Regions from separate parts of the Streptomyces sp. NPDC126497 genome, predicted to be linked through region 2. Evidence: riboswitches for the same ligand, from Rfam matches in the RefSeq annotation. Region 2 holds a riboswitch; the other holds the start of a gene.
The links. Region 2 has a riboswitch for glycine ahead of gcvT (glycine cleavage system aminomethyltransferase GcvT). Riboswitches for the same ligand answer to the same signal wherever they lie in the genome.
Positions count from the first base shown of each region.

Region 1 (15,521 bases), on a different contig from region 2:
AAGTAGCAGGCCTGGACGCCGGCCACGGCGAACAGGCCGAACCCGGCGAGCAGCGCGGGCCTGCGGCGCAGGAGTCCCCGGTGGCGCACCGCCAGCGGCAGCATGACGAGCGCCGCGCCCGCCACCCGCAGCCACACGACGTGGAGCGGGTCGAGACCCGCCTCGATCAGCGGCTTGGCCGCGACACCGGAACCACCGAAGGCCAGCGCGGACAGCAGCGCGAGGCCGAGCCCGACACCCCTTCCACGATCGCTCCGGGTACGGACAGAGGTAGGCACCGGCACATGATGACAGGACCCGACAGGAGCGTCACCTCCCATGGCACCTGTCTCACCGACTGGACGGCGACTCGGGCCGGGCGAACAGCCCGACGAGGCCGGTCCGGGCACGCCCGAACGCCTCGACGGCGCGCCCGCGGCCGGCGGCGGGAGGCCGGCGGCGGGAGGCCGGCGGTCCGGGCGTCCCCGGTGGGAAGCGTCCCGGCGCCCCACGGGAAGCGGGCGCCCCGGCCCGGGATCCCCTCCCCACGAAGGGGATCAGGGCGTCTCACGCCGAGCGGGTACCGGCCGTCCGCGTCGGGCCGCGGGAGGTGTGCCCCGAAGGCCTGCGGCTTCGCCCGGCCCTTACCGTCGGGGCATGCGGATTCGAATCGTCGACGCCTTCACCGACCGGCCCTTCGCCGGCAACCCCGCCGGAGTACTGCTGCTGGACGCCTTCCCGGACGATCCCTGGCTGCAGAACGTCGCCCTGGAGGTCAATCACGCCGAGACGGCCTTCGCGCACCCGCTCCCCGCGGGCGGCGAGGCCGACTGGGCACTGCGCTGGTTCACGCCCGCCACCGAGGTCGCGATGTGCGGCCACGCGACGCTGGCCGCCGCGCACGTCCTGCACACCACCGGCGCACACCGGGGCCCGGTGCGGTTCGCCACCCGCAGCGGCGTCCTGGTCGCCACGCCCGGCGAGGACGGCACCATCACCCTGGACTTCCCCACCGCCCCGCTGACCGTGGCCGACGTTCCCGAGGGCCTCGCCGAGGCGCTGGGCGCCCGGCCGCTCACGGCGTTCGACACCGGGCCGGACGTCGGGGACCTGCTCGTCGAGGTCGCCGACGAGCGGACCGTCCACGCCCTGCGACCCGACCTCAAGGCCCTGGCCGCCCACTCCGAGCGCGGCGTCATCGCCACCGCCCGCGCCGAGAACCCCGCCCTGGGCTACGACTTCGTCTCCCGCTGCTTCTTCCCCAACGTCGGCATCGACGAGGACCCGGTCACCGGCAGCGCGCACACCGCCCTGGCCCCGTACTGGTCGGAGCGTCTCGGCCGCCCCGGCCTCACCGGCCTGCAGGCCTCACCGCGCTCCGGCCGCGTCCGCACCGAGGTGCGCGGCGGGCGCACCCTGCTGAACGGGCGGGCCGTGACGGTCATCGAGGGCGACCTGCTGGTCTGAACCCGGTACGGCGAAAGGGGCGTGCGGTACGGCCGTACGTCCCTTCGCCGCGGTCTCACGCCGTCGGCAGCCAGTCCACCCTGCCGGCCAGCAGGGCGTATCCCACGAACGCCCCGACGTCGAGCAGCGTGTGCGCGACCACCAGCGGCCCGACCCGGCCCCAGCGCCGGTAGAGGTACACGAAGACCACCCCCATCACCATGTTCCCGATGAAGCCGCCGATGCCCTGGTACAGGTGGTACGAGCCGCGCAGCACCGAACTGCCCAGCAGCGCCGCGCCCGGGGACCAGCCCAGCTGATCGAGCCGGCGCAGCAGATAGCCGACCACGACGACCTCTTCGAGGACCGAGTTCTGCAGCGCCGAGAGGATCAGGACGGGATGCTTCCACCACACCTCGGGCAGCGCCTCGGGCACCACGGTCAGGTTGAAGCCGAGGCCGCGTGCGGCCAGGTAGAAGGCGATGCCGCTGCTGCCGATGACCGCCGCGACCGCCGCTCCGCGGCCGAGGTCGGACCAGGGACGGGTGCCGTCGAAGCCCAGGGTGCGCAGCCCCGCGCCCTCGCGCAGCAGGAGGTGCGCGACCAGCGCGACGGGGACGAGCGCCGTGGCGATCCCGAAGAGCTGCCAGGCGAGGTCCAGCCAGGGGCGGCCCGGCGCGGCCGAGGCGTTGAGGGTGGCCGCCTGGTCCTTCAGGCCGCCCGGTTCGGTGACCGAACCGACGAAACTGATCAGGGCCGACACCCCGCTCGCGCCGAGCGACAGCGCGAGCACGAGCAGTGTCTCGTCACGGAGCGTCGTCCGCGAGGGCCTTCGCTCACGATACGCATCGGCCCCCGGGCCCGCCTCCGCCTGCACACCTGCCTCCACATCACCGATCGGTCCGATCAGTATGAAGGGCGGCGGCCGTGCGCCCGGCCGCGGGTCAGCCCGTGGGAACCGGTTCCGGCAGTCCCACCGGCCAGGTGTGCACGGGCTCCCCCTGCGCCGTCAGCTCCCGGTAGCGACGGGTGGTGGCGGCCAGCGCGGCCTCGCGGCCGAGCCCCAGCTCCAGGGCCCGGTGGAAGGTCGCGGCCTGCCAGGTCGCACCGTTCATCCGGCGCCGGCACCGCTCCTCGATCACGCCGAGGTACCGGTCGCGGTCGGCGGGCTCGATCCCCCAGGCGTCCAGCCCGGCCGCGGCGAGCGGCAGCAGTTCGTCGCGCACCAGGGTGACCGCGTCCACCTCGCCCAGACCGCCGAGGCGTCCGCGCCGGGGCCAGGTGAGGCGGGCGTCGATGCCGTGCCTGCAGGCGGCGTCGAAGTTGGCGGCCGCCGTCTCGAAGGGCAGCCGGGTCCACACCGGCCGGCTGTCCTCGGCGAGGGCGCGGACCATCCCGTAGTAGAAGGCCGCGTTGGCGATGACGTCGGTGACGGTGGGGCCGGCGGGCAGCACGCGGTTCTCCACGCGCAGGTGGGGGACGCCGTCGGCGATGTCGTAGACGGGGCGGTTCCAGCGGTAGACGGTGCCGTTGTGCAGGACGAGCTCGGCGAGGCTGGGTACGCCGCCCCGGTCCAGCACCTCGAGCGGGTCCTCGTCGTCGCAGAGGGGCAGCAGGGCCGGGTAGTAGCGCAGGTTCTCCTCGAAGAGGTCGAAGGCCGACGTCACCCACCGCTCCCCGAACCAGGTGCGCGGCCGTACCCCCTGGGCCTGGAGTTCGGGCGGGCGGGTGTCGGTGGACTGCTGGAACAGCGGGGGCCGGGACTCGCGCCACAGTTCGCGGCCGAACAGGAACGGCGAGTTGGCGCCGACGGCGATCTGGGCGGCGGCGACGGCCTGGGCCGCGTTCCACACTCCGGCGAAGCGCTCCGGGGTGACCTGCAGGTGCAACTGCACCGAGGTGCAGGCGGCCTCGGGGGCGATGGACTTGGACGTGCAGCTGAGGCGCTCCACGCCGTCGATGTCGAGGGTGAAGTCCTCGCCGCGCGCGGCCACGATCTGCTCGTTGAGCAATGCGTAGCGGTCGACGTCGGAAAGGTTCGAGGAGACCAGGTCGTCCCGGTCCAGCGTCGGCAGGATGCCGATCATCACGATGCCCGCGTCCACCTCACCGGCTTTACGGTCGGCATATGCGAGCGAGGCGCGCAGTTCCTCGTCGAGCCGGTCGAATACCCGCCCGCCCAATCGGTGGGGCGCGATGTTCACTTCCAGATTGAACATGGCGAGCTCTGTTTGGAAGTCCCGGCTGGCGATCCGTTCGAGGACTTGCGCATTCAACATTCTCGGCATGCCGTCGCTGCCCGCGAGATTCAACTCGATCTCCAGCCCCATGAGATTCTTGGGGCGGTCGAACCGCTTCTCCGCCAGGAGCCGCTCCAAGCCCGTCAGACAGCTGCGGAGCTTCTCGCGGTAGCGCTGGCGATCGGACAGGTCGAACCGACCTGCCGCGACCTTCTCCCCCATCGGAGCGTCCTTCCTTGCACGGGCGGACCGAAGATCGTCCGCCGGGGTCCCGGTCCACAGGCAAGGATGCCCCGTGGATGCGATCGATAACGCCCCGGACGGCGTCGGCGACCGCTAGTCTGACCGATGTGACCAGTGGCACATTCACGGGGCATGGCACAGAAGGAGTCTTGCGTGCCGGTTGCGAACTCGTGAAAACGCCGACGTGAATTGGCCGACCACTTCACGGCCATTTTTCGAGGTCATCGACGCATGCCCGGTCTGGAATCGGGATGATTTTCGCGTTTCACCGGCCAGAAGTACCCTTGTTCCGCCGGTCGAAAACAGCTAGAGGAAACTCAGTCCGAACACGCGTCGTATAAACTTCGCGCACAAGGCAGAAGGTTGGCGCCCACGGTTCGAGTGATCCAGCCGAGAGGCGGCGTGCGGCAGTCCTCGCCCCCGTCTCCCGGCCTCGGCCCCCCCGGCCCCTGCCTCCCTGACCTTCGCGAGCTGACAGTGCCGTCCGCCCCGCCACGCCCCGCCCTCACGCCCCTGTGCCTTCGAATGAGAGGCGACCCACCATGCCGCTGCATGTTCCCCCGGCTCCCGCGCCCGCCCTGCGCTCCGTCCTGACCGCGCTCTCCTCGCCGACCGCGGTCAGAGAGGCCCGAACTCCCTCCCTGGTCATCGCCCAGGGCCCCGCCTCGCCCGAGCTGCCCCTGCCCGTGCACGTCCTGGAGCGGACCACCGCCGACGGCGGGACGACGACCCGGCTGGCCGGGTGGCGTTTCCTGATCCGCATCGGCGACCGCACGCCGGCCGCCGCGGACACCGTGCTCACCGCCGACGGCTGGACGTTCTCCCGCTTCTTCGAAGGTCCCTACATCGCCTCCACCGAGCTCGCGCTGCGCCAGGCCGAGGCCATGACACAGCCGTACCAGCCGCGGCTCCTCTCGGTGCCGAGTCTCTACATGCTGACGCTCTGGCTGCACGGCGACACCACCGCGGACGGGGGCGCCGGCCACCCGGCCGCCACCGACCTGCTCGTTCCGCTCGCCCCGGCGCCGCCCGGCATCGCGGCCCACCGCCCGCACCGGTTCGCCGACCTGCTCCCGGTCCTGACGCACCGGGTGGCCCCGACCCGCCTGCTCGGCTCACCCGCCTGAGAAGCCACCGCGTACCCCGCCGCCCGGCGCTCCCGACGCGGCGGGGTACACGCCGTCCCGGGAGGACTAGCCCGCTTCGGCCATGGCGAACCACCCGAAGGGACAGTGCGGTCGAGGTGAACCGTCCGCGCGGGCGGCGCGTCCTCAACCGGTGAGGAGCGGTGCCGCGAAATGCCTGCGGATCGTCGTCCGTGGGACAACACTGGTTTCCGACCGACTTATCACAACGGGGGGCGGCCATGAACGAAGCTTCACGCCGCGGAACTGAAACGACAGCCGACTCACAGGTCACCACGGAGCGAGAGATCCCACCCATGTGCCAGCACCAGCCACCGTGTCCCTCAGCCGACTCCGCCGACCGGGAATCCGCCCGTCTCGTGGCGCACCACCCGGAACAGGGCTGGAGCCTGCTGTGCAACGGTGTCGTGTTCTTCGAGGACACCGGTGAACTCCTGCCCGACGGCAGGGTCATCGCCCCTCAGCGCCCCCGGGGCGCCAGCCTGACCACCGCCTGAGCACGGCCGGGCGGCACGGTCCGCCCGGGGCGACGAGGGGCCGGACGCGGAACCTCCTGCGCCCGGCCCCCGACGCGCGTCCGGAGACGGTCACCCACCGTGATCCGGCACATGAACGAGGTGACCGGCCCGCCCCACGGCAGCGGCTCGCCCCGCAGCGCCTTCCCACGGACGCCCGTGCTCCGGAAGACCCCTGGAGGTTTCGCGGGCCTCCGTTGCGGAGGTGGGGCACGTGGCGGCACACGGGGCCGACGGCGGGGGCAGGGTCACCATCACGGAGATCGCCCGGCGGGCCGGGGTCGCCGTGCTGGTCGTCCGGGCGAGCACGGCGGCTCCCGCCGAACGGCGCCGGCGCACCGCGGGCGTGGCGGAACTCCGGCACCGCCTATCGTGACCGGCATGCAGTCCTACACCATCGGCCAGGCAGCGAGGCTGCTCGGAGTGAGCCCGGACACCGCCCGCCGCTGGGCGGACGCGGGGCGCATCACCACCCACCGCGACGCCGGCGGACGGCGGCTCGTCGACGGACGGGACCTGGCGGCGTTCTCCGTCGAACTCGCCCGGGCCGGCGCCGTCGAGGAGGGCACCCCGTACACCTCCGCCCGCAACGCCTTCCCCGGCATCGTCACCGCGATCAAGCTGGGTGATGTCGCCGCCCAGGTCGAGATCCAGGCAGGTCCGCACCGCCTCGTCTCGCTGCTCACCCGGGAGGCCGTCGAGGAACTGGGGCTGGAGGTCGGTGTGGAGGCCACGGCCCGCGTGAAGTCGACGAACGTCCACATCGACCGCGCCTGACGGGAGCGACGCCCTCTCGGGTGAACGCGTGCGCCCCGCGCCGCTTCCCCTCGCCCGTGCGACGGGACGGGGGGTGACGACCCCACGGATGCGTCGGCACATGCGGAAGGGCTCCTGGGGACCGGTGGTCCCCAGGAGCCCTTCGGCGTGTGTCAGTCCTCGTACGCGTCCAGCGGCGGGCAGGAGCAGACCAGGTTGCGGTCGCCGTAGGCCTGGTCGATGCGGCGCACCGGCGGCCAGTACTTGTCGGCGGCGTTCACCCCGGCCGGGAAGACGGCCTCCGTGCGGCCGTACGCGTGGTCCCACTCCCCGCCGAGCACGGCGGCGGTGTGCGGGGCGTTGCGGAGCGGGTTGTCGTCCGCGGGCCACTCGCCGGAGCCGACCTTCTCGATCTCCGCACGGATCGCGATCATCGCCTCGCAGAACCGGTCGAGCTCGGTCAGGTCCTCGGACTCGGTGGGCTCGATCATGAGCGTGCCGGCCACCGGGAAGGACATCGTCGGCGCGTGGAAGCCGTAGTCGATCAGCCGCTTGGCCACGTCGTCGACGCTGACGCCGGTCGCCTTGGTCAGCGGGCGCAGGTCGATGATGCACTCGTGCGCGACCAGGCCTCCGGGACCGGTGTAGAGCACCGGGTAGTGCGGCTCGAGGCGCTTGGCGATGTAGTTGGCGCTGAGCACGGCCACCTGCGTGGCCCGCTTCAGGCCCTCGCCGCCCATGAGCCGGACGTACGCCCACGAGATCGGCAGGATGCCCGCCGAACCCCACGGCGCCGCCGAGATGGGCCCCACGCCCGTCTCCGGGCCGGCCTCCGGCTGGAGCGGGTGGTTCGGCAGGTACGGCGCCAGGTGCGCCCGTACGCCGACCGGGCCGACACCGGGACCGCCGCCGCCGTGCGGGATGCAGAAGGTCTTGTGCAGGTTCAGGTGCGAGACGTCGCCGCCGAAGTGGCCCGGCTTGGCCAGACCCACCAGCGCGTTGAGGTTGGCGCCGTCCACGTACACCTGGCCGCCGGCCTCGTGCACCTCGGCGCAGATGTCGGCGACGTGCTCCTCGAACACGCCGTGCGTCGAGGGGTAGGTGATCATCAGCACGGACAGCTCGTCACGGTACTGCTCGATCTTGGCGCGCAGGTCGGCCACGTCGATCTCGCCGTCGTCGGACGTCTTGACGACGACGACCTTCATCCCGGCCATCACGGCGCTGGCGGCGTTGGTGCCGTGCGCGGAGGACGGGATCAGGCAGACGGTGCGCTGCTCGTCGCCGTTGGCCCGGTGGTAGCCGCGCACGGCGAGCAGACCGGCCAGCTCGCCCTGGGAGCCGGCGTTGGGCTGGAGGGAGACCTTGTCGTAGCCGGTGACCTCGGCGAGGCGTTCCTCCAGCTCCCGGATGAGCGTGAGGTAGCCCTGCGCCTGCTCGGCGGGCACGAAGGGGTGCAGCTGCCCGAACTCGGGCCAGGTGACCGGCTCCATCTCGGTGGTCGCGTTGAGCTTCATGGTGCAGGAGCCCAGCGGGATCATGCCGCGGTCCAGCGCGTAGTCACGGTCGGAGAGCCGGCGCAGGTAGCGCAGCATCGCGGTCTCGGAGCGGTGCTGCTGGAAGACGGGGTGGGTGAGGTACTCGTCGTCGCGCAGCAGGGCGTCCGGCAGGGCGTCCCGCGCCGCCGCGTCCAGGGTCTCGACGTCGCCCTCGACGCCGAAGGCGCTCCACACGGCGGCCAGCTGTGACCGGGTGGTGGTCTCGTCGCAGGCGATCGAGACGTGGTCGGCGTCGACGAGTCGCAGGTTGACGCCGTTGTCGCGGGCGGCGGCGACGGCCTCGGCGGCCCGCCCGGGAACACGCACGGTCAGCGTGTCGAAGTAGGAGCCGTGCACGATCTCGGCCCCGCCGGACCGCAGTCCCTCGGCGAGGACGGTGGCGTAGCGGTGGGCGCGCCGGGCGATCAGGCGCAGCCCCTCCGGGCCGTGGTAGACGGCGTACATCCCCGCCATGACGGCGAGCAGCACCTGGGCGGTGCAGATGTTGCTGGTGGCCTTCTCCCGGCGGATGTGCTGCTCACGGGTCTGCAGGGCCAGACGGTAGGCCTTGTGCCCGTCGGCGTCGACGGAGACGCCGACGAGCCGCCCGGGCAGGCTGCGCGCCATCTTCTCCTGCACGGCCATGTAGCCGGCGTGCGGCCCGCCGAAGCCCATCGGCACGCCGAAGCGCTGCGTGGTGCCGACCGCGATGTCCGCGCCCAGCTCACCGGGCGACTTCAGCAGGGTGAGGGCGAGCAGGTCGGCGGCGACGGTGACGAGCGCGCCGAGCGCGTGCGCCTGGTCGATGACCGGCTTGATGTCGCGGACGGCACCGGAGGCGCCCGGGTACTGGATCAGTACGCCGTTGATCTCGCGCTCGGCGAGGTCCGCGGGGATGCCGTCGCTCAGGTCGGCGACGACGACCTCGACGCCGGTGGGCTCGGCGCGGGTCTCGATCACGGCGATCGTCTGCGGCAGGGCGTCCGCGTCGACCAGGAACAGGCCCTTCTTGTTCCTGCCCATGCGCCGCGACAGCGCCATCGCCTCGGCGGCGGCGGTGCCCTCGTCGAGCAGCGAGGCACCGGAGGTCGGCAGTCCGGTGAGCTCGGCGACCACGGTCTGGAAGTTCAGCAGCGCCTCGAGCCGCCCCTGGGAGATCTCCGGCTGGTACGGGGTGTAGGCCGTGTACCAGGCGGGGTTCTCCATCACGTTGCGCAGGATCACGGGCGGGGTGAAGGTGCCGTAGTACCCGAGCCCGATCATGGAGCCGAGCACCTCGTTGCGGTCGGCCAGCGCGCGCAGCTCGGCCAGCACCTCGGCCTCGCTCCGGGCACCCGGCAGGTCCAGCGCGTCGGCGTTCTTGATCACGTCCGGCACCGCGGCGGCCGTCAGCTCGTCCAGCGAGCCGTAACCGACCTGGGCGAGCATCTTGGCCCGGGCCTCGTGGTCGGGTCCGATGTGGCGCTGTTCGAAGGGGATTCCCTGTTCGAGCTCGGAGAGCGGAGTGCGAGGGGCGGTCATTGAGGAGGCCTCCTGGTCCGACGACCTTCGAGGGGCACCACGGCGCGGGTGCCCGGACGGCCTCCCCCTCTGTCATCTCAACCTGAGAGCTTCACCGGATCGCCCGGAGGCGTCCGGCTTTCACCGTCGGTGAGAGCGGAAGCCGTCGACACCCGCCCTGCTTTCCAGAGTGACCTCGTCCGTGCGGTACGTGTGCCTGAGAGATTCCGGGGAGGATTTGCTCCTTCGGCGCCTCCGATGGTGCCTGGAGGACTCTCCCGCGCGGGGTCAGCAGCCGTTTGCCAGCGTACCAGCGAGCACCACACCGGGATGTTCGAGTGGCCGCCCGGTCGATTGTGCCGTTCTGTAGTGCTTACGGATGAGTTTGCGACCTATGGAGGGCCCGTGCAGACCGACATCGATCCGCGCCATCTGATCGGCCGCAAGGCGTTCGACCGCAACGGAAACCGGATCGGCACGATCGACGAGGTCTACCTCGACGACGCCACCGGCGTGCCGGAGTGGGCGGCCATACGCACCGGCCTGTTCAGCAGGGACGCCTTCGTCCCCCTGGAGCCCAGCGTCCTCGTCGACGGAGCCCTCCACGTCCCCTTCGAGCGCGCCCTCATCAAGGACGCCCCCGACTTCGGCGTGGGCCGCCACCTCTCCCCCGAACAGGAACTCCAGCTCTACCACCACTACGGTCTGGACGTCGCCGCCCCGCCTCCCCTCGCGGACCGCGACTTCGGCAAACTCGCCGGCAACGACAAGCCCGCCTGATCCGCCCCGCCCACCGGCCCGGCGCCGGCCGCCGCGCCCTCGTCCTCCCCGGGCCTCCGGGGCACCAGCGGCAGTGGCTGTGCCGGCTCCAGGGCCGGGTCCTCGACGCGGAAGGTCTTCACCCGGCCGGGCTCCGAGCCGGGTGTCTCGAAGCGCACGGTGACCCGGCCCAGTCCGCTGCCCTGCACCCAGCCGTGCCCGTAACCGGCGTGCCGTACGTCGTGCCCCGCCGGCCAGCGCCGCTCGGCGGGCGTCTCCCGCTCCGGCGCGGGCCCGGTCCCGCTCTCCTCGGGCGGGAGGTCCTCCGGCGGGCCCGCGGCCTGCGCGAACAGGTCCTCCTGCGTGAAGTCGGCCAGGCCGCTCACCCCGACGCCCAGCAACCGCACCCCGCCCGTCGTGTCGACCGAGTCCAGCAGCCGCGCGGCCGCCTCCCGCACCACCGCCGGATCGTCCGTGGGCCCCCGCAGGGTCTCGGACCGGGTGAGGGTCGAGAAGTCGTACCGGCGCACCTTCAGCACGATGGTCCGCCCCGACAGACCCGCCGCCCGTAGTCTGCGCACACACCGGTCCGCGAGCCGCCGCACCTCCGTACCGACCCGTGTCCGGTCGTGGATGTCCACGTCGTACGTGTCCTCCACCGACACCGACTTGGCCTCCCGCTCGGCCACCACGGGCCGCTCGTCCCGGGCCAGCGCCATCGCGAACAGCGCCTGTCCGTGGGCCTTGCCCAGCAGTCGCACGAGCTCGTCCTCCCCCGCGTCGGCGAGCTCGCCGACCGTGTGGATCCCCGCGCGCCGCAGGTGGTCCCCGGTCGCCGGCCCGACGCCGGGCAGGGTCCGGACCGGCAGCGGATCCAGCAACGCCCGCTCCGTACCCGGCTCGATCAGCACCAGTCCGTCGGGTTTCGCCCGCTCCGACGCGATCTTCGCCAGCATTTTGGAAGCGGCCAGCCCCACCGACCCGGTGAGCCCCGTGACCGCCCGTATGTCCGCGCGCAGCTTCGCCCCCGCCAGACGCGCCGACCGCTCGTCCCGGGCGGCGCCGCCCGCCTCCAGATCCACGAACGCCTCGTCCAGGCTCAGCGGCTCCACCAGTGGCGACAAGGAGCGCAGCAGCCCCATCACCTGCTCGCTGATCGACCGGTAGAGGGCGAACCGCGGCACCAGGTACGCGGCGTTCGGCGCGAGCCGCCGGGCCTGCGCCATGGGCATCGCCGAGTGGACGCCGAAGACCCGGGCCTCGTACGAGGCGGTGGCCACCACGCCCCGCGGCCCGAGCCCGCCCACGACGACCGCCTTCCCGCGCAGGCTCGGCTTGGACGCCTGCTCCACCGAGGCGAAGAAGGCGTCCATGTCGAGATGCAGGATCGTGGGCGCGGATCTCACCTGTCCGATGCTGCCCTACGCCACTGACAACGGTCGCTTCCGGGTGGCCTCAGACGGCCTTGTTCCGCCGCCGCGCCAGCTCGTCCATCGGATTGTGCCCGAGCAGGGTCTCCCCGGTGTCGACGCGCTCCCCGTGCAGCTGCGACAGCGCGCTCTCGACGTCCCGCCAGACCACGCCCACGGCGATGCCGAAGACACCCTGGCCGCCCTGGAGCAGGGCGTGGACCTCGTCGGGCGAGGTGCACTCGTAGACCGTTGCCCCGTCACTCATCAGCGTCATGCGCTCCAGGTCGCTGAAGCCGCGCTCACGCAGGTGCTGTACCGCGGTGCGGATGTTCTGCAGGGACACACCCGTGTCCAGGAACCGCTTGACGATCTTCAGCACGACGACGTCGCGGAAGCTGTACAGCCGCTGCGTGCCCGACCCGTGCGCCGGCCGCACGCTCGGCTCGACCAGACCCGTGCGGGCCCAGTAGTCGAGCTGCCGGTAGGTGATGCCGGCGGCGGCGCAGGCCGTGGGCCCCCGGTAGCCGATCCGCTCGGACGCCATGGACGCCGCCCCTCCGCCGCCCGGTACGGCCGTCGGTCGCTGCGGAGCGTGGTCGGCCGCGCCGCCGTGCGCGGGATGGCCTCCGCTCGGGCGGAGCCGGGAGCTCTGGGAAGGGTACGGCCCGCCCGCCCCGAAACCGCGTCCGGGGGCACCCCCAGCCGTACCGTCGCCGCTGCTTCTCACGCCGACCTCCGTCCTTGACCTGCCTCCTCGAAGGTAGGCAGTCACCAAGGGTGCGTCAACGATCGCCACACTCGGCACGCCGAGTGATAATCACCCTAAGAGTGGTTTCCCGTACCTCGCAGTGGGGAAAGGCTAGCCGAATGCCCCCGGCGCCGGTCCCGGCGGCCGACCGGGGTGGCGGCGAGCGGCCGCCCTCACTGGTTGCTGGTTCCGAAGTCCTCCGGCGAGATCTGGTCGAGGAACTCGCGGAACTTCTCCACCTCGTCCTCCTGCTCGTCCGGGATGGCGATCCCTGCGTCGTCGAGCACCGTGTCACTGCCGTAGATCGGCGTTCCCGTCCGCAGGGCCAGCGCTATGGCGTCGGATGGGCGGGCACTCACCTCGACACCGCTGGCGAACACCAGTTCCGCGTAGAAGACGCCCTCGCGCAGATCGGTGATGCGCACTTCCGTGAGCTCCTGGCCGACGGCTTCCAGCACGTCCTTGAACAGGTCGTGGGTCAGCGGCCGTGCGGGTGCCATGCCCTGCTGGGCGAAGGCGATGGCCGTCGCCTCCCCCGGTCCGATCCAAATGGGGAGGTAGCGGTCGCCGCCCACTTCACGCAACAGCACGATCGGTTGGTTGGAGGGCATCTCGACCCGGACACCTACGACATCGAGCTCGTTCACACAGCAACCCTAGGCCGTGCCCGGGATGTTTGGGTAGTCGGGCAGGAAACGGGTGGCCGATCCGGCCCCCGCTCCGCTCCGCGTCAGGGCAGCCGTACCCCGAGCGCCGCCTGCACCAGCGCCGCGTGCAGCTTCACCGTGAGCGCCGCCAGCTCCTTCGTGCGTGCCTGGGCGTGGGCCCTGGTCTGCGGGTTGCGGTGGCGCTTCAGCGGGGCCACGACCTGGTCCACCAGGCCGGCCTCGCGGTCGGCGGCGGCCTTCATCGCCCTCAGATGGCGCGGTTCGATCCCGAACCGCCCCAACTCGGTGATGAGTCCCGCGACGGTGACCGCCTCGGCGTCGTACATCCCGTCCTCGACCGGGGCGAGCAGCCCGTACGACTCCCACTCGACGAGCATCCGCTCGTCGATGCCGGCGGTCGCCAGCAGTCGCCCGCGCCCGATGCGCGCCGCCGCGGGCCCCTCCGCGGCGGCCTCCGGGCCGCCGCCCTCCCCGTCACGCGAACGGCCCAGCACCGGCAGCTGGGCGGCCTCGCCGCGCTCCATGGCCTCCAGGTGTTCACGGATCACCTTGAGCGGCAGGTAGTGGTCGCGCTGCATACGCAGCACATGACCGAGACGCTCGACGTCCCCGGCACTGAACTTGCGGTACCCCGACGGGGTCCGCTGCGGCTCGATCAGCCCCTCCGACTCCAGGAAGCGGATCTTGGAGATGGTGACCTCGGGGAACTCCTCGCGCAGCACGCCCAGCACCGCGCCGATGCTCATCAGTCCGGTGTCCGCGGCGGCGGCGCCGTTGCCGGCACCGCCGCTCGGTGTCTGAACCATGAACCTTCCCTGGGGTCCCCCGGACTGATCCGGGGAGGTCAGTAGCCCCGCTGGCTCGCGTAGAAGACCAGCCGGTACTTGCCGATCTGCACCTCGTCGCCGTTGGACAGGGCGACCTGGTCGATTCGCTCCCGGTTGACGTACGTGCCGTTCAGGCTGCCCACGTCGGCCACCGTGAAGGAGCCGTCCGGGCCGCGCCGGAACTCCACGTGCCGACGGGAGACCGTCACGTCGTCCAGGAAGATGTCGCTCTGCGGGTGACGCCCGGCCGTGGTCAGGTCGCCGTCCAGCAGGAAGCGGCTGCCCGAGTTCGGCCCGCGGCGCACGACCAGGAGGGCGGAACCCACCGGCAGCGCGTCGACGGCCGCCTGCGCCTCGGGAGAGAGCGCCGGCACCTGCGTCTGGCCGGTGGCCTCGGCGTCGTAGGCCTCCAGACCGGAGATCGAGATCGTGGACGTCGTCTCGGAAGGACGCTCCGGGGTGACCCCGGGCCTGAGCGGCGCCCCGCAGTTGGAGCAGAAGCGGCTGTTCTCCGCGTTGCGGTTGCCGCACCTCGTACACACCAGGGCCGACATGGACGGATCCTCCTGCCGCGGCTGCCCCCCAGGGGCGTGGGACGCGTACGGGTCGGAAGACCCTCCACCCGCACCCGGGGCCGACGGCTGCCCGAAACCTATGCCGCTCGACTGCGCAGGGTCAACGGACGACGCGCCCTGACCCGTGCCCACCTGGTCCCGGAACAGCGGACGCTGCCCCTCCGCCTCAGGCTGTGCACGATGGCGAGCGGTCGCGTTGTCGCTGCCCTCTCGCCGCGCGCTCTTGCCGAACAACTTCGCAAACAACTTCACGGGCGATTCCCCTTGACCGAAACAGACCCGCCCGTGGGGCAGGACGAACCCTGACTGAACACATTGGCCGACCCGGACATCCTCACAACGTCCGCCTCCGCCAGACAGTTTCCACCACGCACCACCCAATCGGTGCGCCGACCCCCCGCAACCTCATGCCCTCGTCGAACACCCCCCATGCACCCCCGGTTCACCGGGAGGACGACCGAGCGTAGTCAGGCCGCTTCACCGCCCGCAAGGCGTCCACGACGATCTTGGTCGATCGCTCCACGGTAACGGTGGCCTGTTCCTTCTCGAGAGTCTGCACCACGCCTCCGGGGATGTTGAGCGCCGGCTCGAGGTCCTGCGGCTTGCCGATGACCTTGAAACGATAGGGCGCGGTGATCTTGTTCCCGTCCACGCCGACACCGTTCCCGGAATCCGTCAGATAGGTGCTCGCCACCACCCGCACACCGTTGACCTGGATCGCCTCGGCGCCGGCGGCGCGCAGCTCCTGGACGGCGTCGAGCAGCATGTCCGCCTCGACCATCCCCCTGGAGTCCTCGACGGTCATCGTGATCCCGGGCCCCCGCGCGGCCACCGTGCCCGCCAGGACGCCGAGTTGCCTCTCCTTCTCGATCGTCTGCTTCCGGGCCTCCTCGGCCTGGTCGGAACTGTTCTCCAGCTCGTCGCGCTGCTTCTCGAGGCCCTGCTTCTCGTCCTCAAGACGCTCCGTGCGGTCGTCCAGTTCATCGAGGATGCGTACGAGATCTTCCTGACGTGCCCCGCGCAGCGCGCTGTCGCTGTCGCTGTTCGACGCCACCTGGACGGCCAGGCCGAACCCGAGGCCGAACAGCAGCAGGGCGACGATGAGTTGGGCCCGGGTCACCCGGGGCGGCCACAGCCCCTTCACCAGCCGCTGCCGGCCCGTCAGTCCGG
Region 1 is NZ_JBEORT010000084.1:9,408-24,928, forward strand. Features, by position in the region: gene ABTY20_RS27200 (EamA family transporter) at 1-284, opposite strand, end outside; gene ABTY20_RS27205 (PhzF family phenazine biosynthesis protein) at 637-1,446, shown strand; gene ABTY20_RS27210 (CPBP family intramembrane glutamic endopeptidase) at 1,502-2,302, opposite strand; gene ABTY20_RS27215 (glutamate-cysteine ligase family protein) at 2,370-3,887, opposite strand; gene ABTY20_RS27220 (hypothetical protein) at 4,451-5,035, shown strand; gene ABTY20_RS27225 (DUF5999 family protein) at 5,350-5,550, shown strand; gene ABTY20_RS27230 (hypothetical protein) at 5,783-5,944, shown strand; gene ABTY20_RS27235 (TOBE domain-containing protein) at 5,950-6,345, shown strand; gene gcvP (aminomethyl-transferring glycine dehydrogenase) at 6,498-9,383, opposite strand; glycine riboswitch at 9,558-9,653, opposite strand; gene ABTY20_RS27245 (PRC-barrel domain-containing protein) at 9,768-10,142, shown strand; gene ABTY20_RS27250 (DNA polymerase IV) at 10,061-11,527, opposite strand; gene ABTY20_RS27255 (MerR family transcriptional regulator) at 11,577-12,260, opposite strand; gene ABTY20_RS27260 (bifunctional nuclease family protein) at 12,455-12,928, opposite strand; gene ftsR (transcriptional regulator FtsR) at 13,012-13,755, opposite strand; gene ABTY20_RS27270 (zinc-ribbon and FHA domain-containing protein) at 13,794-14,732, opposite strand; gene ABTY20_RS27275 (DUF881 domain-containing protein) at 14,794-15,521, opposite strand, start outside.
Region 1: linked by a shared signal. The riboswitch ahead of gcvP (aminomethyl-transferring glycine dehydrogenase) and the one ahead of gcvT (glycine cleavage system aminomethyltransferase GcvT) in region 2 are both predicted to bind glycine.

Region 2 (15,521 bases):
GGCGCTCTACGCCGTGGGGGACGACGGCGACGTGCACGCCTTCCTGGACTTCGCCCGCCGGGAACCACCGCGGGACGCGTTCCGCGACCCGGAGGCCCAACGGGACCTGCTCGCCTCGGTCTTCGCCGACGCGGGATGGGAGGTGCCGGGCATGCTGGCCGCCCTGCGCGACGCGGACGACCTGTTCTTCGACGCGGTCGGCCAGATCCGTATGCCCCGCTGGTCCAGCGGCCGGGCCGCGCTGGTGGGCGACGCCGCGTACGCGCCCTCGTTCCTCACCGGACAGGGCACCAGCCTCGCCCTCGTCGGCGCCTACATGCTCGCCGGTTCCCTGGCCCACCGGGACCACGCCACGGGCTTCGCCGCCTACGAACACGACACCCGCCCGTTCGTGACCCTCAACCAGGAGCTGGTCGGCAAGGGCGGCGCCACCCTCTTCCCGACCACCCCCCGGGCCCTGGAGGAACGGAACGACAGGCTGCGCGGGCTCACCGCCCTCCCCTCCGCCGGGGGACGACCGGCCCACTCGGCCCTCACCCTGCCCGAATTCACGCCCAGGACGTAGGACGCGAGCCCGGGCGTGCGCGCCGATCGCGCGGCGGCCGCCGGACGGAGGCGGCCGGCCCTCGCCGGGGCCGGCCGCCTCCGTCCGGCCAGGACGGCCGGCGACGTCGTCAGCACTCGATGATGTTCACCGCCAGCCCGCCCCGGGCCGTCTCCTTGTACTTGACCGACATGTCCGCGCCGGTCTCCTTCATCGTCTTGATGACCTTGTCCAGGGACACCTTGTGCGAGCCGTCGCCGCGCATCGCCATCCGGGCCGCCGTGACCGCCTTGACCGCGGCCATGCCGTTGCGCTCGATGCACGGGATCTGCACCAGACCGCCGACGGGGTCGCAGGTCAGGCCGAGGTTGTGCTCCATGCCGATCTCGGCCGCGTTCTCCACCTGCTCGGGGGAGCCGCCCAGCACCTCCGCGAGGGCGCCCGCCGCCATCGAGCAGGCGGAGCCGACCTCGCCCTGGCAGCCGACCTCGGCGCCGGAGATGGAGGCGTTCTCCTTGAAGAGCATGCCGATGGCGCCGGCCGCCAGCAGGAAGCGGACCACGCCCTCCTCGTCGGCGCCGGGGACGAAGTTCATGTAGTAGTGCAGGACGGCCGGGATGATGCCCGCCGCGCCGTTGGTGGGCGCCGTGACGACCCGGCCGCCGGCCGCGTTCTCCTCGTTCACGGCCATGGCGTACAGGGTGATCCATTCCATGGCGAGCGCCTGCGGGTCGCCCTCGGAGCGCAGCTTGCGCGCGGTGTTCGCGGCACGGCGCCGCACCTTCAGCCCGCCCGGCAGGATGCCCTCGCGGGACATGCCGCGCTCCACGCAGGCCCGCATCACGCGCCAGATCTCCAGCAGGCCCTCGCGGATCTCCTCCTCGCTCCGCCAGGCGCGCTCGTTCTCCAGCATCAGCGCGGAGATGGACAGCCCGGTCTCCCGGGTGAGGCGCAGCAGCTCGTCGCCGGTGCGGAAGGGGTACTTCAGGACCGTGTCGTCCAGCACGATGCGGTCCGCGCCCACCGCGTCCTCGTCGACGACGAAACCACCGCCGACCGAGTAGTACGTCTTGGTCAGCAGCTCCGCGCCGGAGGCGTCGTACGCCCACAGGGTCATGCCGTTGGCGTGGTAGGGGAGCGTCCTGCGGCGGTGCAGCACCAGGTCGTCGTCGAAGGAGAACGCGATCTCGTGCTCGCCGAGCAGCCGGATCCGGCCCCCCTCCCTGATCTTCTCCACCCGCTCGTCGGCCGACTCCACGTCCACCGTGCGCGGCGAGTCGCCCTCCAGGCCCAGCAGCACCGCCTTGGGCGTGCCGTGGCCGTGGCCGGTGGCGCCCAGGGAACCGTAGAGCTCCGCCCGGACCGAGGCGACCGAGTCCAGCAGGTCCTCGTTGCGCAGCCGCCGGACGAACATGCGGGCCGCCCGCATCGGGCCGACCGTGTGCGAGCTGGACGGGCCGATGCCGATCGAGAACAGATCGAAGACCGAGATGGCCACGGGAGGGCTCCTAAGAATTCGGCGGACGACGCTGTCCGCCGGGGGGATGGTTCACGGAAGGAAGAGGAAACGTTCATGCGGGTGCATGGTGCGGGGCACCGCGCCCACTGACCCAGTGTGCGCGATGCCCCTGACGTCCGTACGGACCAAAGCGTACGGAATTACCGCAGACCGGGGTAGAGCGGGTGCTTGGCGGCGAGCGCCGTGACCCGGGCCCGGAGTGCCTCCGCGTCGAAGGACGGCTTCAGCGCCTCGGCGATCACGTCCGCGACCTCGGTGAAGTCCTCGGCCGTGAAGCCGCGGGTGGCCAGCGCGGGCGTACCGATGCGCAGGCCCGAGGTGACCATCGGCGGACGCGGGTCGTTCGGGATCGCGTTGCGGTTGACCGTGATGCCGACCTCGTGCAGCCGGTCCTCGGCCTGCTGTCCGTCCAGCTCGGAGGCGCGCAGGTCGACCAGGACCAGGTGCACGTCGGTGCCGCCGGACAGCACGTCCACGCCCACGGCCTTGACGTCGTCCTGGACCAGGCGCTCGGCCAGGATGCGGGCGCCCTCCAGGGTGCGGCGCTGGCGCTCCTTGAACTCCTCGGAGGCGCACACCTTGAACGCGACCGCCTTGGCGGCGACCACGTGCTCCAGCGGGCCGCCCTGCTGGCCGGGGAAGACCGCGGAGTTGATCTTCTTGGCCAGCTCGGCCGTGGAGAGGATCACCCCGCCGCGCGGACCGCCGAGGGTCTTGTGGGTGGTGGTCGTCACCACGTGGGCGTGCGGCACCGGGTTCGGGTGCAGGCCCGCGGCGACCAGGCCGGCGAAGTGCGCCATGTCGACCATCAGGTACGCGCCGACCTCGTCCGCGATCCGGCGGAACGCGGCGAAGTCCAGCTGACGCGGGTACGCCGACCAGCCGGCCACGATCAGCTTCGGCTTGCTCTCCTTGGCCAGACGCTCGACCTCGGCCATGTCGACGACGCCGGTGTCGTCCACGTGGTACGCGACCACGTCGTAGAGCTTGCCGGAGAAGTTGATCTTCATGCCGTGGGTCAGGTGCCCGCCGTGCGCGAGGTTCAGGCCCATGATCGTGTCACCGGGCTTGAGCAGCGCGAACATCGCGGCGGCGTTGGCCTGCGCGCCGGAGTGCGGCTGCACGTTGGCGTGCTCGGCGCCGAAGAGCTCCTTGACCCGGTCGATGGCGATCTGCTCGATCACGTCGACGTGCTCGCAGCCGCCGTAGTAGCGGCGGCCGGGGTAGCCCTCGGCGTACTTGTTGGTGAGGACCGAGCCCTGGGCCTCCATGACCGCGACCGGGGCGAAGTTCTCCGAGGCGATCATCTCGAGGGTGGACTGCTGGCGGTGCAGCTCGGCGTCGACCGCGGCGGCCACCGCCGGGTCGAGCTCGTGCAGGGGCGTGTTCAGAACGGACATGCGGCTACAGGCTCCTCAGCCGGCGATCTCGGCGTCGTACTCGGCGGCGGTCAGCAGGTCGGCCGGCTCGTCGGTGACCCGCACCTTGAACAGCCAGCCGCCCTCGAAGGGGGCCGAGTTCACCAGCGACGGGTCGTTCACCACGTCCTCGTTGATCTCGGTGATCTCGCCGCTGACCGGGGAGTACAGGTCGCTGACCGACTTGGTGGACTCCAGCTCGCCGCAGGTCTCGCCCGCGGTCACGCTGTCACCGACCTCGGGGAGCTGGACGAAGACCACGTCGCCGAGCGCGTTGGCCGCGTGCTCCGTGATGCCGACCGTCGACACGCCGTCCTCGGCGGCCGACAGCCACTCGTGCTCCTTGCTGTAACGCAGCTGCTGGGGGTTGCTCATGGCCTGAATTCTCCTGTACGCGGGGGACTGCTGATGACGGTGGGGACTGTGTGCACCGCGGTGAGCAGGCACGACGTGCTCACCTCAGAAGGGGGAGCCGTCCGACGACGGTGTCACTTCCGGCGCTTGTAGAACGGCAGCGCCACGACCTGGTACGGCTCGTGGCTGCCGCGGATGTCCACGCCGACGCCCTCGGTGCCCGGCGCCGCGTGCGCGGCGTCGACGTACGCCATCGCGATCGGCTTGCCCAGCGTGGGGGAGGGGGCGCCGGAGGTGACCTCGCCGACCACCTCGCCGCCGGCCACCACCGCGTACCCGGCGCGGGGCACCCGGCGGCCCTCGGCGACCAGGCCCACCAGGACGCGCGGGGGCTCGGAGGCGGCCCGCTCGGCGGCCTCGGCCAGGGCGGCGCGGCCCACGAAGTCGCCCTCCTTCTCGAACTTCACCACCCGGCCGAGACCGGCGTCGAAGGGCGTGAGGGAGGTGCTCAGCTCGTTGCCGTACAGCGGCATGCCCGCCTCCAGGCGCAGCGTGTCCCGGCAGGACAGCCCGCACGGGACCAGCCCGGCGCCCTCGCCCGCCTTGGTCAGCGCCTGCCACAGCTCCACCGCGTGCCCGGGCTCCACGAACAGCTCGAAGCCGTCCTCACCGGTGTAGCCGGTACGGGCGATGAGCGCGGGGACGCCGGCGACCGTGCCGGGCAGGCCGGCGTAGTACTTCAGACCGTCCAGGTCGGCGTCGGTGAGCGAGGCGAGGATCCCCTGCGACTCGGGGCCCTGCACGGCGAGCAGCGCGTAGGCGTCGCGGTCGTCGCGGACCTCGGCGTCGAAGCCGGCCGAGCGCTCCCGCAGGGCGTCCAGGACCACCTGGGCGTTGGAGGCGTTGGCGACCACCAGGTACGCGGTGTCGTCCAGCCGGTAGACGATCAGGTCGTCCAGGATGCCGCCGTCCTCGCGGCAGATCATGGTGTAGCGGGCGCGGCCCGGCTTGACGCCCCCGATGTCGCCCACCAGGGCGTGGTCGAGGAGGGCGGCGGCCCGGGGGCCGGTGACGGTGATCTCGCCCATGTGGGAGAGGTCGAACAGGCCGGCCTTCGTGCGGACGGCGTTGTGCTCGTCGCGCTCGGAGCCGTAGCGCAGCGGCATGTCCCAGCCGGCGAAGTCGGTCATCGTCGCGCCGAGCGAACGGTGCAGGGCGTCGAGCGCGGTCCGACGGGGTTCGGTACTGCTCATCGGTCGGTCTCCCAGGGCGATGGGGGTCCCCCCGCGCGAGTTCGTTCGAGCGCGGGGAAGGCGAGGACGTTCCTCCCCATCTGTCATCGGAACCTGAGAGGTTCGCCACGACGCCCACGCAGGGGACGGTCCTGGCTTGCACCTTGGGTGGAGCCGCCGGAGCACCGCTGGATGCCCCGGGACGGCCCGCTTTTCAGATGTGCCTCGCCCGCGCGGTAACGGGGCCTGAGAGATTCAAGGGAGGGACTTGCTCCTTCGGCGCCCCGGCGGCAAACGGTGCCGGGGACTCTCCCGCGCGGATTCAAACGGCCGGTATGCAGTTGGCGCGCACATCATTGCACGCATCACGGGGAGGCGGCAGGGGGACCCTTCCCAGGGGGGTGCACGGGGCGTGCGGGTGCCGTCACGGGGAGCTGTGACGAGCCTGTTCCAGGAAACGGACGGAAACGAGAGGCGCCGGCATTACTTTCTTTTTACACTCGGCGGGGATCGGTACTCGTACCTGGCCCCAGGGGAGGACGATCTCGGTGAACAGGACCACGGCGTGCGCCACCACCACGGGCGTCGCGCTGCCCCCGCAGCCGGCCGCGCCGGCCCGGCGGGCCCGCGGCGCGCTCCCGGCGCCCGTCGTCCGCGACCTGCGCGCACGGGCCGGCCGCAGCCCGCGCGCCCTGCTCTTCGGGCCCCGGGACCTCGTCGCGGTCACCGGGCTCCCCGGCAGCGGCAAGTCCACGCTGATGCGCCGCGCGGTGCACGGCGTGCGCGTCGACTCCCAGGACACCCGCGACCGCTGGGACGCCCGCATGCCGCGCCTCCTGCCGTACGCGGTCTACCGCCCGCTGGTCCGGCTCGCCCACTACGCCGGGCTGCGCCGCGCCCTGCGCTCCGGCGGTCCGGTCGTCGTGCACGACTGCGGTACGCAGGCCTGGGTGCGCCGCTGGCTGGCCCGCGAGGCACGCCGCCGGGGCGCGAGCCTGCACCTGCTGCTGCTCGACGTCACCCCGCAGCAGGCCCTGGCCGGTCAGCGGGAACGCGGGCGCGGCGTCTCCCGGTACGCGTTCCTGCGCCACCGCGCGGCGAGCGAGCGGCTGCTGCGCGCGGTGGAGCGGGGCGCCCTGCCGGCGGGCTGCGGTTCGGCGGTCCTGATCGACCGGGACGCGGCGGACGCGCTGCGCCGGATCGGCTTCACGGGCTGACCGGATAGCCTTTCCAGCCACAGCAGTGGTTCCAGGCAGCAGGCGGTAGGCAGATGGACTTCCCGGCGGACTTCCCGGCACAGGCGCACCCCCATCCGCACGGCGGGTGGCCCGGCAACGAGCTGGAGGAGGTGCTCTCCGCCTCCCTCGGCGTCCCCTCGGCGGGCGGCAGGGTCGTCGAGGTGCTGGGCCGCAGCTTCGTCTGGGTCCCGCTGCCGAACGGCGGCGGTCCGGACAGCGGCCCGCTGGACCTGCCCACCCTGGAGATCGACGGCCAGGCCTACGTCCCCGTCTTCAGCTCCGAGGAACAGTTCCGCCAGGTCGTCGGCCCCCACCTGTCGTACACCGTCGCGCCCGCCGTGGAGTTCGCCCGCGGTCTGCCGCCGCAGGCCGGGATCGCGGTGAACCCCGGCGGCGTGGTCGGCATCCCGCTGCCGCCGCCGGCCGTCGCCGAACTGTGCCGGGCCGGACGCGGCCCGCTGGACGGCCCGGCGTCCGGCGGCCGGGTGCGGCTGTTCGAGCCCGACTGGCAGGACGACCCGCTGGACTTCCTCGCCGCGGCCTCGGCGGAGTTCGACTCCATCGGCGTGGTGACCGCCGCCCGCCGCTGCCTCGCCGCGATCGAGACGGCCGACCCGGTCCTCTTCGTCGGCGTGGAACTCTCCGGCTGGGAGGGCGACGCCCGCGCCCTCCCGCTGGACGCCCTGGGCCGCGCCCTGGGCCGGGCCCCCGCCCCCTGGCCGGTCAACCTCATCGTCCTGGACATCGCCCAGGACCCGGTCGGCGACTGGCTCCGCACCAGGGTCCGTCCCTTCTACCAGCGCGAGCTCTGACCCCCTGGGGGTGCGGGGCCGTACCGGTGTGCGGCTCCGCGGCGCGGGCGCGTCCAACCCCCGGGGCGTGGGGCCGTACCGGTGTGCGGCTCCGCGGCGCGGGCGCGACAAGCCGTGACGGGCCCGCCCCCGCCCAGGCGCCGCGGCCCCGGGCCCTTCCGCACTCGCCGCACGGTGGTCCGCCGCACCGCAGCCCGCCGCGCGGCGTCGGCTTAAGCTAGGTGCGTTGGCTGGCGAGGTACGGAGGGGCGATACAAGTGAGCGCTGGCACCGCGGCGGCCGGGCAGGTCGAGCACATGCTGCGCCAGGTGACGCCCGGGCGTTACGACGCGTACGAGGCGTTGCTGCGCGCTCTGGCGACCCCCTCCTCCGGCCGGGTCTGGATGCTGCTCTGGCACGGCCAGGCCGGCTCCCCGGACGCCCAGTACGGAAGCATGGAGGTCGACGGCTTCGGCTACGTGCCCTGCGTCACCTCCGCCCAGGAACTGTCCGCCAGCGGCTGGAACCGGTCGTACGAGGTGGTCGACGGCCTCGACGTGGCCCGCGCCCTGTATCCCGACCACCACGGGCTCTGGCTCAATCCGCACGCCCCCGGCGGCGGGGTCGGCATCCCCTGGCTGGATCTGCGCCGGATCGCCGGCGGACTGGACCGCCAGCCCGCCGGACCGCTGCGGCTGTCCGAACCGGCCATCGAGATCCCGCAGTTCTACGCCCTCCTCGCGCAGAACGCCCACCGCACCCCGGCCGTCCGCACCCTGCGCCGCGCCTGGGTGCAGCCCGCACTGGGCGCCCCGTACCTCGCCATCGGCCTGGACGTGTACGACACCTCCCCGCCCGCCGTGGACGCCGTCCGCGCGATGATGCGGCAGTCCCTCGGCGCGGTCCCGGACGGACTGCCCGTGTCGACCGTCGCGCTCTCCGACGAGCACGACCCGGTCGCGATGTGGCTGCGCGTCAACTCCCGCCCCTTCTACGACCGCGAGGCCCACGGCGCCGCGGCGTCCCCCGCCGCGGCCTACGGCTACCCGCCCCCGCACCGGGGCTGACCCGGGCCGCTCACCGCACGTGGTGACGCCGCGTCACCGTCCACGGAGCGGACAGGGACGACGGTCCGGGCCGAGCTGTCCGCCCGGACCGTCACGCAGCGTTGGTTTCCCGCCAGATTTTTGGCCATGCGCGTTCCGCGACATCCCGTTGACCACCTGTCACCTGCGGTTTCACCCGTTCTTCACGCCGTCGGGCGTCACCTGGGCGGTTGCAGGGAGGGCGCTTTCATGTCCGGCGGGTTAAATCTTGACGGGGGGACGCCTGAACCGTCCCTTATGTCAACTGTTCAGATCTCAGGTAGGTATCACCGCTATCCGGACTGTTCCTGACCGACTGTGAACGTCTGTAGTGTTCGGCCGGTCAAGATGCATCCACATAGCGGACCCGGAGTGGCCCCAATATGCGCATATTCAAGTCCCGAACCGCTCGGGCGATCACGGCCGCGGTGGCGGTCGGTCTGATCGCCACGGGCTGCTCCAGCGAACGGGACGCTGACAACAAGAGCGACGGCAAGAAGGACACCTTCGTCTTCGCCGGTGCAGGCGACCCCGGCTCCCTGGACCCTGCCCTCGCGAGCGACGGTGAAACCTTCCGCGTGACGCGCCAGGCGTTCGAGGCCCTGCTCGAGCACGAGTCCGGCGGCACCAAGCTGGTCGGCGGCCTCGCCGAGACCTGGTCGAGCAACGACAAGGGCACCGTCTGGACCTTCAACCTCCGCAAGGGCGTGAAGTTCCACGACGGCGAGACGTTCAACGCCGCGGCGGTCTGCGCCAACTACGACCACTGGTTCAACTGGAAGGGCACCTACCAGTCCAGCGCGGTCTCGTACTACTGGCAGACCATCATGGGCGGCTTCGCGAAGAACGAGGACAAGGAGACGCCCGAGGCGAACTACAAGTCCTGCACCGCGAAGGACGAGAACACCGCCGTCATCGAGGTCAAGAAGCCCTCCGCCAACCTCCCCGGCGGCTTCTCCCTCCAGGCCCTGGCGATCCACTCGCCCAAGGCCCTCAAGGAGTACGCGAAGGAGGAGGCGACCGCCAAGGGCGACGCCATCACGTACCCCAAGTACAGCCAGGAGGCCGGCACGGTCGCCGGTACCGGCCCGTACAAGATCACGAAGTGGAACAAGGGCAACAAGGAAGTCAGCCTGACCCGCTTCGACGACTACTGGGGCGAGAAGGCCAAGATCAAGAACCTGGTCTTCCGCACCATCGACACCGAGGAGGGCCGCCGCCAGGCGCTCCAGGCCGGTGACATCGACGGTTACGACCTCGTCGCCCCGGCCGACGTCAAGACCCTCGAGGACCAGGGCTACGTCGTCCCGACCCGTGGCGTCTTCAACCTCTTCTACGTGGGCATGAGCCAGGGCGCCAACAAGGCGCTCAAGAAGAAGGAAGTCCGCCAGGCGATCGCCCAGGCGATCGACAAGGAGAACCTGGTCAAGACCCAGCTGCCCGAGGGCGGCAAGGTCGCCGACCAGTTCATGCCGGACACCATCGCGGGCTACTCCAAGAACGTCACGAAGTACCCGTACGACACCGCCGCGGCGAAGAAGCTCCTCAAGAAGGCCGGTGAGGAGAAGCTCAAGGTCGAGTTCTGCTACCCGACCGAGGTCACCCGCCCGTACATGCCCGCTCCGCAGGACCTGTTCGAGCTGATGAAGGCCGACCTGGAGAAGGCCGGCATCACCGTCACGCCGAAGGCCATGAAGTGGGCCCCGGACTACATCGACGCCACCGAGGCGGGCTCCTGCGACCTGCACATGCTCGGCTGGACCGGTGACTTCAACGACGGCTTCAACTTCATCGGCACCTGGTTCGCCGGGTACGACAAGCAGTGGGGCTTCAAGGACAAGAAGGTCTTCGACGCCGTGAACGCCGGCTCGAAGCTGGGCAAGGCCGACGAGCGCACCGCCGCGTACCAGAAGGCCAACGAGGTCATCATGGACTACCTCCCGGGCGTCCCGGTCTCGTCCTCCCCGCCGGCCATCGCCTTCGCCAAGAACGTGAACCCGCCGAACGTCTCCCCGCTGACCCAGGAAGTCTTCTCCGAGACCTCCTTCAAGTAGGCGAGCAGCGGTAGGAAACCACAACGGGGGGTCCGCCCGGTCGTCGCAACTCGGCGGCCGGGCGGGTCCATTCATGTAAGACATCACGCAAGAAAGGGGCATGCGGGGTGCTGCGTCTCGTCGTACGAAGACTGCTCCAGCTCATACCCACGCTGCTCGGCCTGTCGGTTCTGCTCTTCCTGTGGCTCGACCGTCTGCCCGGTGGACCCGCCTCAGCGATCCTGGGGGAGAAGGCCACCGAGGCCGAAGTGGCGCGCATCAACCGCGCGCTCGGGCTGGACCAGCCCGTCTACGTTCAGTACTGGCGTTTCCTCAAGCGCATCTTCCAGGGTGACCTGGGCACCTCCACCCAGACCGGACAGCCGGTGTGGGACGAGTTCGTCCTGCGCTTCCCCGCGACCGTGGAGCTGTCCCTCCTCGCGATCCTCATCGCCGTGGCCGTCGGCGTCCCGCTCGGTTACTTCGCGGCCCGCAACCGAGGCGGCTGGCTCGACGTCACGTCCGTCTCCGGCTCGCTCGTCGGCATCTGCATCCCGGTCTTCTTCCTGGCTCTGCTCCTGAAGCAGATCTTCGCCGTCAACCTCGGCATCTTCCCCGCCTTCGGGCGCCAGGACACCGGCATCAACGCCACCGACGTGACCGGCTTCGCCGTCCTGGACGGCATCCTCACCGGGGAGTTCGACGCCTCCTGGGACGCGATCATGCACCTGATCCTGCCCTCCGTCGCCCTGGCCTCCATCCCGCTCGCCGTCATCGTGCGCATGACCCGCGCCAGCGTTCTCGAGGTACAGGACGAGGACTACGTCCGCACCGCCGAGGCCAAGGGCCTCAAGCGGAGCGTCATCCGCGGCCGGCACGTGCTGCGCAACGCGATGCTCCCCGTGGTGACCGCGGTCGGCCTGCTCACGGGCTCCCTGCTGTCCGGCGCGGTCCTGACCGAGTCCGTGTTCTCCTTCGGTGGCATCGGCTCCTTCATCCGGACCGCCATCGACGGCCGCGACTACCCCGTGCTCGTCGGTTTCATCATGTTCATCGCGCTGATATACGTCCTGATCAACCTGCTGGTGGACCTCGCGTACAGCCTCATCGACCCGAGAGTGCGGGTGCACTGACATGAGTGTCGCCACCAAGACCGACAAGATCCAGCGCCTCGCGGAACTGGCCGCCACCAAGGAGACCAGCACCGGCGCCAGCCTCTGGCGGGAGGCCTTCCGCCGCCTCAAGCGCAGCAAGATGGCGATCATCGGCGCGGTCGTCATCGCCCTGTTCGTCGTCCTCGCGATCGTCGGGCCCTACATCGCCCCGCACTCCCCGACCGCCCAGACCTGGCGGAACGAGGTCTTCCCCAACCGGGGCGAGTTCGTCGGCGCACGCGGCGAGAACTGGTTCGGGCTCGACCACCTCGGCCGGGACATGTTCTCCCGCATGCTGGTCGGAGCCCGTCAGACGCTGCTCGTCGGCGTCGTCGCCACGCTGATCGGCCTGGTCATCGGCTTCGTGATCGGCGGCCTCGCCGGCGCCTTCGCCACCCTCGGCGGCGACACCGGCAAGCGGATCGACTCCGTCATCATGCGTTTCATCGACATCATGCTGGCGATGCCCTCGCTGCTGCTCGCGGTGTCCATCGCCGCGGTCATGGGGCAATCACTGACCACCGTGATGATCGCCGTCGGTGTCGTCCAGATCCCGGTGTTCGCCCGGCTGCTGCGCGGCTCCATGCTGGCCCAGGGCAGCGCGGAGTACGTGCTCGCCGCCCAGTCCCTCGGTGTGCGCAAGCGGCGCATCGTCCTCTCGCAGATCATCCCCAACTCGCTCAGCCCGGTGATCGTGCAGGCCACGCTCTCCCTGGCCACCGCGATCATCGAGGCGGCCGCCCTGTCCTACCTGGGCCTCGGCAACCCCGACCCGGCCATCCCCGAGTGGGGCGTCATGCTCACCCAGGCACAGCGGTTCTTCGACAACGCGCCGATGATGGCGGTCTACCCCGCCGTCGGCATCATCATCACCGCCCTCGGCTTCACCCTCCTCGGCGAGGCCATGCGGGAAGCCCTCGACCCGAAGCTGAGGGGCTGAACCACCATGTCTCTGCTCAATGTCGACGAACTGACCATCACCTTCGGCGGCCGCGGCCGCAAGGAGTCCCGGGCGGTCGACGGCGTCTCCTTCGAGGTCGACCAGGGCCAGGTCGTGGGCCTGGTCGGCGAGTCCGGCTGCGGAAAGTCCGTCACCTCCCTGGCCCTGATGGGCCTGCTCCCGAGCAAGGGCGTCACCATCGGCGGCCGTGCCGAGTTCGACGGCACGGACCTGTTCACGATGAGCCCTTCCGCCCGCCGCGACCTGCGCGGCAGCGAAATGGCGATGATCTTCCAGGACCCGCTGTCCTCGCTCAACCCGGTCGTGCCGATCGGCGTGCAGGTCACCGAGATCCTGGAGCGCCACCGCGGACTGAAGGGCGAGGCCGCCCGCAAGGAGGCCGCCCACCTGCTGGACCGGGTCGGCATCCCCGACCCGACCCGGCGGCTCAAGGAGTACCCGCACCAGCTCTCCGGCGGTATGCGCCAGCGCGCGCTGATCGCCATGGCGGTGGCCTGCGCCCCGCGCATGCTCATCGCCGACGAGCCCACCACGGCCCTCGACGTGACGATCCAGGCCCAGATCCTGGAACTGCTCAAGGAGCTCGTGGACCAGGAGGGCACCGCCCTGCTGATGATCACCCACGACCTCGGCGTGGTCGCCGGCCTCTGCGACCAGGTCAACGTGCTCTACGCGGGCAAGACCGTGGAGTCCGCCGGGCGCCGTGAGCTGTTCGCCCACCCGACCCACCCCTACGCGCACGGACTGCTGGGCTCCATCCCGCGGCTGGACGCTCCCCGGGGCGAGCCCCTCAAGCCCATCCGGGGCTCCATCAACGACCGCATCGCCTGGGCCGACGGCTGCGCCTTCGCGCCCCGCTGCGACCGGTACGAGATGGGCTGCCTGACCGGCACCCCGCAGCTCACCGAGCCCCGCGCGGCCGGCCACCAGGTGCGGTGCGTCAACCCCGTACTCGACGACGCGAAGGCCGAGGAGGTCACCGCATGAGCCTGCTCGAACTGGACGGCGTCAAGGTCCACTTCCCCATCAAGAAGGGCATCTTCGTCGACCGCACGGTCGGTCACGTCTACGCCGTGGACGGAGTGTCCCTGAAGGTCGAGGCCGGCGAGACCTACGGTCTGGTCGGCGAGTCCGGCTGCGGCAAGACCACCCTCGGGCGGTCGGTGCTGCGGCTGGTGGACATCACCGAGGGCTCCGTCGTCCTCGACGGCACCGACCTGGCGAAGCTGCCCGGCGAGGAGATGCGCCGCTTCCGGCGCCGGCTCCAGATGGTCTTCCAGGACCCGCTGGGCTCGCTCAACCCCCGGCAGAACATCGAGTCCATCCTGTCCGAGGGCATGATCGCCCACGGCATCGGCAAGGACCAGGAGGAGCGCCGGGAGAAGATCAAGGCGATCCTGGACAAGGTCGGCCTGCCCTCCAACGCGCTCTCCCGCTACCCGCACGAGTTCTCCGGCGGCCAGCGCCAGCGCATCGGCATCGCCCGCGCGCTCGTCCTCGAACCCGACGTGATCATCTGCGACGAGCCGGTCTCCGCGCTCGACGTGTCGGTCCAGGCCCAGGTCATCAACCTGCTGGACGAGCTCCAGGAGGAACTCGGCCTGACCTACGTGGTGATCGCCCACGACCTCGCGGTGGTCCGGCACATCTCCGACACGATCGGCGTGATGTACCTGGGCTCGCTGGTCGAGGAGGCGCCGAGCGACGCGCTGTACGCCGAGCCGAAGCACCCGTACACCAAGGCCCTGATGTCGGCCGTGCCGGTGCCGGACCCGGAGGTGGAGGACAGGCGCGAGCGCATCCTGCTCACCGGCGACCTGCCCTCCCCGGCCAACCCGCCCAGCGGCTGCCGCTTCCACACCCGCTGCCCGTGGGCCCAGGCCGAGCGCTGCGCGACCGAGCGGCCCGAGCTGCGGGACGTCGGCGGCGGCCACCGGGTGGCCTGCCACTTCGCCGAGGAGATCGAGTCGGGGAAGCTGGCGCTGACCCGGCCCACCGGCATCGAGGCCGTCAAGGAGAGCGAAGGCGTGGTGGTCGAGCGGACCGAGGAGGAGGCGGAGGTTCCCGCCGCACTCCTGCCGGCCGACTCGACGACCAAGCCGGACGCCACGGCGGTCAAGGAGAAGGTGCCGGCGGCGGCCGAGGCCCCGGGCGACCGGACGGCCGACGCCGTCGCGAAGGACAGCGACGCCGTCGCGAAGGACAGCGGCGCCGCGGGACCGGACGCGTCCGGCGAGGAGAAGAAGCAGGACAAGACCGGCTGACGGACCGCCGTCCTTCCCGGGGCCTCGCACGGCTCCGCTGAAAGGTTGCGGACAGCAAGTTCACACCACCCCTCGCCTTGGTTTGCAAGGCGAGGGGTTCTTGTTGGGTGAGAATATGAGGGTGCTCCAGCAACTGTTCAGTCCGTCCGTCCTGCACACGCTCGACCTGATCGGCATCTTCGTCTTCGCGATCTCCGGCGCCCTGCTGGCCGTCCGCAAGAACTTCGACGTCTTCGGCATCGCCGTACTCGCCGAGGTCACCGCGCTCGGCGGCGGACTCTTCCGCGACCTGGTGATCGGCGCCGTGCCGCCCGCCGCCTTCACGGACCTGGGGTACTTCGTCACCCCGCTGCTCGCCACGGTCCTGGTGTTCTTCCTCCACCCGCACGTGGAACGCATCCAGGCCGGCGTCAACGTGTTCGACGCGGCCGGCCTCGGCCTGTTCTGCGTCGTCGGCACGACCAAGGCGTACGACTACGGCCTCGGCCTGACCGCCTCCGCCTGTCTGGGCCTGGCCACCGCGGTCGGCGGCGGTGTGCTGCGCGACGTGCTCGCCAACGAGGTGCCGTCGCTGCTGCGCTGGGACCGCGACCTGTACGCCGTCCCGGCCGTCGTGGGCGCCGCCCTGACCGCGCTGTGCATCCGCTACGACGTGCTGAACGCGGGGACCAGCAGCCTCGCCGTGGTCGCGGCCTTCGTGCTGCGCCTGCTCGCGATGCGCTACCACTGGCGGGCGCCCCGCGCCTGGCACCGCCGTTCGACGGTCCGGGAGGAGGAGCTCCCGGGACACACGAACAAAGCTACCGCTTAGTATTGTCTTCTTGTACTGTTCAACCATGCCAGAAGCAGCCTCCGCCCAGCCCCTCCGCGCCGCCGTCGGCGCCGGTGAGTTCGACCGCGACACCGAGCTCACCCCGCGCGCGCCCGG
Region 2 is NZ_JBEORT010000027.1:3,444-18,964, reverse strand. Features, by position in the region: gene ABTY20_RS14795 (FAD-dependent monooxygenase) at 1-565, shown strand, start outside; gene ABTY20_RS14790 (L-serine ammonia-lyase) at 675-2,042, opposite strand; gene glyA (serine hydroxymethyltransferase) at 2,204-3,463, opposite strand; gene gcvH (glycine cleavage system protein GcvH) at 3,479-3,856, opposite strand; gene gcvT (glycine cleavage system aminomethyltransferase GcvT) at 3,970-5,088, opposite strand; glycine riboswitch at 5,159-5,291, opposite strand; glycine riboswitch at 5,292-5,392, opposite strand; gene ABTY20_RS14770 (AAA family ATPase) at 5,616-6,284, shown strand; gene ABTY20_RS14765 (enhanced serine sensitivity protein SseB) at 6,338-7,117, shown strand; gene ABTY20_RS14760 (enhanced serine sensitivity protein SseB C-terminal domain-containing protein) at 7,375-8,163, shown strand; gene ABTY20_RS14755 (ABC transporter substrate-binding protein) at 8,565-10,235, shown strand; gene ABTY20_RS14750 (ABC transporter permease) at 10,343-11,347, shown strand; gene ABTY20_RS14745 (ABC transporter permease) at 11,349-12,308, shown strand; gene ABTY20_RS14740 (ABC transporter ATP-binding protein) at 12,315-13,316, shown strand; gene ABTY20_RS14735 (ABC transporter ATP-binding protein) at 13,313-14,593, shown strand; gene ABTY20_RS14730 (trimeric intracellular cation channel family protein) at 14,715-15,404, shown strand; gene ABTY20_RS14725 (thioesterase family protein) at 15,430-15,521, shown strand, end outside.